Linked DNA regions of Pigmentibacter sp. JX0631. The protein of the gene in region 1 interacts with the protein of each later gene in a pairwise test. Links are inferred from orthologs where the notes say so. Each region holds a gene or a part of one and is shown in the gene's direction. Other genes may lie near its edges.

Evidence for each region.
Region 2: the proteins of sfsA (region 1) and QEJ31_RS04765 interact in binary tests that used the Escherichia coli proteins (3 or more experiments, as listed by UniProt). The link is inferred for Pigmentibacter sp. JX0631 from one-to-one orthologs.

What each region holds. Positions count from the first base shown.
Region 1 is NZ_CP123622.1:1,458,867-1,461,987, reverse strand. Bases 39-2,818 are described here. They hold sfsA (DNA/RNA nuclease SfsA), read left to right. Parts: upstream 39-931; coding sequence 932-1,705; downstream 1,706-2,818. Other genes in these bases: QEJ31_RS06330 (DMT family transporter), read left to right, coding at 1,715-2,611; QEJ31_RS06340 (Hsp33 family molecular chaperone HslO), read left to right, coding at 39-930. Outside these bases: more of QEJ31_RS06340, read left to right, coding at 28-38; ahcY (adenosylhomocysteinase), read right to left, coding at 2,954-3,121. UniProt on the Escherichia coli protein: Binds to DNA non-specifically. Could be a regulatory factor involved in maltose metabolism.
Region 2 is NZ_CP123622.1:1,108,464-1,111,803, forward strand. Bases 113-3,111 are described here. They hold QEJ31_RS04765 (glutamate-5-semialdehyde dehydrogenase), read left to right. Parts: upstream 113-986; coding sequence 987-2,237; downstream 2,238-3,111. Other genes in these bases: proB (glutamate 5-kinase), read left to right, coding at 113-994; QEJ31_RS04770 (M13 family metallopeptidase), read right to left, coding at 2,282-3,111. Also shown: more of proB, read left to right, coding at 1-112; more of QEJ31_RS04770, read right to left, coding at 3,112-3,340. UniProt on the Escherichia coli protein: Catalyzes the NADPH-dependent reduction of L-glutamate 5-phosphate into L-glutamate 5-semialdehyde and phosphate. The product spontaneously undergoes cyclization to form 1-pyrroline-5-carboxylate.

The sequences.
Region 1 (3,121 bases):
TTTTTAGCATATATAGGGGTTCTTTTTATGTTTCAAGACTATCTTTTTTTTGGGGTGGATACAAAAGTTCATTACAGTTATAGAATGCTGCATTTGAGCCACTTAGTTGAAGAAGCCAAACAATTACATAATCTAAATACAAACAGAGCTCTTCTTTTGTCAGATGCCTTACTAGGAAGTGTTCTTTTGTCTTCAATTTTAGATTATGAAGAACGCGTAAATCTGCGGTTTCACTGCAATGGTGACTTTACTATTGGTACAGAAACTTCTTTTCAAGCAGAAACGCGGGGATATATTGAATGCAACGAAAATTCTGAAGTTGTTAAACAATTAGATCTTGGAAACAATATTATTCCCGAATTTCAAGTACGCTCAATGCGTTCACAAAGAAAAAAACCTAACTTATTTGAAGGCCTTACTTCTACAAAAGCGAATTCTTTAGAAAAGGCTTTAAACGAACATTTGGCAGCAAGTTATCAAATGAATACTGTCTTAAAAATAAGCAGTTGGATAGATTCTGTAAGTGGAAAGCTGAATGCTTTTGGAGTTATTTATCAAGAATTACCTGATATTCCAGAAGAAGTATCTATTAAATTAAAGAAGCACATCGATTCTTTACCATCAATGAAAGAATTATTTTTACTTGATAACGACGCTGATGTTTTATCTAAAAAACTCATCCCAGATATTACTAAAGCCGTTAAAAGTATTAATCCTAAGTTTGTTTGCTCTTGTTCACAAGAAAGAGTTGAAAATGTTATTGTAACATTACCTCTCAGTGAGCTTTCAGATATATTAAATAAAGCTGAAGATTTAGAGATGAAATGTCACTATTGTAATAAAAATTATATTGTTTCAATGCAAACAATAACACAAATTTATGCAAGCCGTAACCAAGTAAATTCAACTAATTCAAATGAAATGAATTAATATGGAACTATTAAGTTACCAATCTAAATTAGAAGAAGTGAAGTTTCTTTCTAGATATAAACGATTTTTTGTTGATGTTAAAGATTCCGAGGGTAATTTAAAAACTGTACATTGTGCAAATAGCGGTAGTATGAAAAGTTGTTTAATAGAAAACTCTACTGCTTATATTTTAGATTCGAAAAATCCTGAAAGAAAACTTCAATATTCTTTAGAACTGCTCTCTTTAGATGATGGATATGCATGTTTAAATACTTCAAGAGCAAATCACTTTATCAACGAATTATTTACAAATACTATTGGCAAAGAAAAAAATAAAGAAATACTAAACGCTGAATTTCCATATGAATTATTTTTGGATTGGAATGAATTTAAAAAAGAAGTAAAATTTAATTCCAAAACAAGATTTGATTTTTGTTTATCAGCAAAAGAACAAGTAAGAAAATGCTGGGTAGAAGTTAAAAGTGTTAGCTTAAAGTTATCAGAAAATACCTGGGCTTTTCCTGATGCCGTAACAGAAAGAGGACAAAAACATTTACAAGAGTTAATGCTCGCAAAAAAAAATGGAGATGATTCTTGGTTATTTTTTGTCTTAATGCGAGGTTCTGAAATAGAACCTGAAATTTTGAAAAACGGTTTTCGAGTTGCGCATGAAATAGATTCTAATTATTCTAAATTATTGCTTGAAGCTAGAAAAAGTGGTGTAAAAATAGCCTTAGTTATTCCGGGAATATCACCCACAGGTTTTTCATTAAGAAAGTTTTATCTTTTAAATTGAAGGATATAAATGATTTTTTCTATTTCAAAAAATTCTTTTTACGCTATTTTTTTGTTATTTTGTTTGGGTTTTACATGGGGTACAAGCTTTTCCATAGCTAAATTTGCTATGGAAAGTGGAATAACTCCTTTGGGTTATTCGTTTTGGCAAAGTTTGGGCCCTGCAGTTCTTGTTTTTATTTTTGCGATAATCAAGAATAAAAAAATTCCACCAACTAATATTAAACATATTATATTTTACTTTATTTGTGGTTTACTTGGAATAGCTTTACCAAATTTAACTATGTATTTTTCGGCAACCCATGTTCCATCTGGAATTCTGGGGTTAATAGTTAATACTTCCCCAATAATAACATATGTATTTTCATTAATTTTTTTAATTGAAAAATATTCATGGCAAAGATTGAGTGGTATATTAATAGGTTTTATAGGATTATTTATTTTATTTCTCCCAAAATTATCAAGTTATTCTGAATATAAGTGGATGCTTTTTTCATTATTCACTCCAATTCTGTTAGCATCTTGTACTATTTTCATGGTAAAATTTCGACCTACCAAAACTTCATCCATTGAATTATCTTCAGGGATGCTCTTTGCTTCAACGATACTTATTTTGCCTTTAGTAATTTCTTCAAAAGCATTTCATCCTATTGCGTTCCCGCTTAATACGCCAGATTTATTTATTCTAATTGAAATATTTTTATCAAGTATTGGATATATTCTTTTTTTCGAATTACTTCGAATTGCTGGACCGGTATTTTATAGTCTTGTTGGTTGTATTGTTGCTTTAGCAGGTTTGTTTTGGGGTTACGTTATTTTTAATGAAAACATCAAACCTATTGAGTGGCTATCTGTTTTCTTGATTTTATTAGCAATTATTTTAGTAACAAAAAAAGAAAGCAAGTAAATTATCTTTAATTGCTTTTTATGAGTTATTTAAAGTAAGTTTTTCCATAGCTTTAATTTTTTTACCGATTTTTAAACTTATATTTTTCTTACTTTTGTGAAATTAATTTTAAGTATTTAAGAATTACTCAATATTTAAAATAAAATATTCTGATTTTTAGCAATGGGAGGCTTTATTAAGGCTTCATTTTTGTAATTAGATTTTACCCCAGATTTGAATAAGAGGGGTGTTATCAATTAAGTAAACATATCAATTCAATAACATGTTATTTATTTAAATGAGAAGTTTTTTAAGATTCATTTATTAAAAGAGAAATTAATCTCACAATCTATCATCGAAATTTTAGTAACGATAGTTTTCTGATTTATATGGCCCATCTATCGAGATATTTAAATACTCAGCCTGTTTATTTGATAAGCGAGTAAGATTTGCCCCTAATTTTTCTAAATGTAAACGAGCAACTTCTTCATCTAATTTTTTTGGAAGAGTATATACACCAACTTTATAGTT
Region 2 (3,340 bases), 350 kb from region 1 along the record:
GTTACAGCAAGATGGAATACAAGTTATTTTAGTGAGTTCTGGAGCAGTGGGTTCAGGAAGAAAAGTTGCAAAAGATATCCTTGAAAAAGAGTATGGTTCAACTACTGCTGAAAAACAGTTACTTGCGAGTTTAGGACAACATGAATTGCTGCATACTTATTCAGTAATGTTTAAAAAATATGCTATATTAGCAGCACAAATCCTATTAACTAAACAAGAATTTAATACCCGCCAACACTATTTAAATATTTCAAGACTTTTAAAAGAAATTACTCAACAAAAAAACATTGTTCCAATTATTAATGAAAATGATAGTGTGGCAATTGAAGAACTTATGTTTACAGATAATGATGAATTATCCGGATTAATTGCCTCCCAATTTAATGCTGATAAACTCATTATTTTAACTAGCGTTAAAGGAGTCTACAATGGGAATCCTGATGATCCTTCTTCACAATTAATATCCGTTATTGATCCTGCAAACAAAGGGTGGCCTGAAGTTTCTACTACTAAATCTAAACATGGTAGAGGCGGGATGATTACTAAATTAGGAATAGCAAAACGGATGTCGGATCTCGGTATCACAACTCATATTTGTAGTATTCAAGAAGATCAGGCTATTTTAAATGTACTAAGCAACAAACAAGTAGGAACAACTATTTTACCTACTAAAAAGAAATCAAATTTAAAAAGATGGATCGCATTTAATACACCGGTTTCTTCTGGAGTCATCTATATAAATGATTGTTTATTTAAAATAATTCAAGATAACCAAAGAATTTTGAGTATTCTTCCTGTTGGAATAGAAAAAGTAACTGGCGAATTTAAAAAAGGTGATTTAATCGAAATTTGTAATTCACTAGGAAAAAAAATAGGCGTAGGTATTGCTAAATACCATTCTGAAAAGTTAAAAGAGTTTATTGGACAAAAAGGAAAACCAGAAATTGTTCATTACGATCAACTTCATTTTAATGTGAGTCAATTTTATGAGTAATTTAAATCAAATTTTTACCGACATGAAAAATTTGGCAAAAAATTTTTCATTAGATGAAAAAAAAATTAATGATATTTTATTAGATATTTCAAATAAATTAATCAATAATAAAGATTTAATTATTACTGAAAACAAAAAAGATCTTGCAAATTTAGACTCACAGAATCCCATGTATGATCGCTTATTACTAAATGAAAAAAGAATTTACGCTCTTGCAAATGACTTAATAAATATTGGAAATTTATCTTCCCCTTTAAAAAAAATACTTGAAGAAAAAACTCTTAAAAATGGTCTTTTACTGCAAAAAGTTACAGTACCAATGGGAGTAGTGAGTGTTATCTTTGAATCTAGACCAAATGTCACTTTAGATGTCTTTTCTTTATGTTTGAAATCAGGGAACTTATGTATTTTAAAAGGTGGAAAAGAAGCTTATCACTCAAATAAAGTTTTAGTAGATATTATTAAAAAATCACTAGAAGAGCTGAAAGTAAATTCTAATATAATTTTTCTATTACCTAATGAAAGAACTGCTGCAGAAGAACTATTTAATGCTACAGGTTTAATCGATGTCTGTATTCCGCGAGGAGGAAAAGGACTAATTGACTATGTTAGAAAAAATTGCAGAATTCCAGTAATAGAAACTGGTGCTGGTATAGTTCACACTTATTTTGATGAAAGCGGAGATCTTTCTAAGGGAACAAATATTATTGATAATGGAAAAACAAGAAGAGTAAGTGTATGTAATGCTCTAGATACATTATTAATTCATAAAAATAGATTGAGTGATTTATTTAATTTGATCGCTCCATTAGCCAACAAAAATGTTACCATATTTGCTGATGAAAAAAGTTATGCATTTTTAACTAACAAATATCCTTCCGAATTATTGAATATAGCAAATGAAGAACATTATGGAATTGAATTTTTAGATTTTAAAATGTCTATAAAAACTGTAGATTCATTGGATAGTGCAATTGCGCATATTCACAAATATACCTCAGGTCATAGTGAAGCTATTATTGCTGAAAACTCTGCGGTAACTGAAGAATTTCTACAAAAGGTTGATGCTGCTGTTGTATATGCAAATGTGCCTACATCTTTTACTGATGGTGGTCAATTTGAAATGGGAGCGGAAATTGGGATAAGTACCCAAAAACTTCATGCACGAGGACCAATGGCTCTCAATGAACTCACAAGTTATAAATGGCTAGTGAGAGGCAATGGTCAAATAAGAACATCTTAATTATAAAGAAAGAATTATATAACTTCTAAATTTCTTTCTTTATTTTACCAAAGAGCTATTCTTTCATTTTCAGATAAAACCATAGGATCTGTTTTTTTACAGGAAAAAGACTGTTCAAATTCTTCAGATAATTTAGCCTGATTATTAACTCTTAATTCAATTGGAGAATGAGGATCTATTTTTAATAAATACTCTTTTTCTTTTGGCTGCATCACTCCACACCATGCCCGACCAAATTGAATAAAAAATTGTTTCTGATGTTCTTTATCTGAATTACTACTTTCAGGGAAAGCCGTATGAAATGCATTTTTAACACCAACAAAATCAGCTATATTTTCTCCCAATGTAAGCTTTCCATCAACACCATCTTTTGCAAAGAGTTTCACAAGTTTTTCTGTTTTTTGACGAAATTTTTCAAGATCATGTTTATCCATCCAAGGATTTACTTTTCCAGTTTCGTCATATTTAGATCCTTGATCATCTATAGAGTGGCCGATTTCATGAGCAACAACCATTCCCATAGAACCTAAATTAACGTAATCTGGTTTAGATGAATCAAAAAATGGTGGTTGTAAAATTCCAATAGGCATAACAAACTGATTTGCAGTAGGCATATAGTAAGCATTGACAGTTAAAGGTGACATTTTCCATTCATTTTTATTAACTGGTAACGTAATATCATCTAATGTTTTTTGAAATTCGCTTTGGGTTAATAATTTCTGATTGTTTATAAATTTTATTGGCGATAGATCAATTTCACGTTCAAAATCCCAATCAATTAGTTTTTTTGGTTTTACTAATTGAAAATGAATTGTTTTAATTTTTTCTTCTGCAATAGTTTTTGCTGATTTTGACAACCAATTATTTTTTTGAATATTTTTTAAAGTGGTATTTTGAATATTTTTAACAAGCTTTTCTACACGCTCTTCAGGAAATTCTTTATAGAAAGTTTGAATAACATTGAAATCTAGAATTCTATCCATTGCATTTACCGTTTCCTTAACACACTCTTTATCTAAGGGCTCATCTATTTCTGAAGAGCCAAAAAATTCATTATTAAATTTTTTAACAGCTTTATAAAAATCTGGTTGTGAATATCTGAA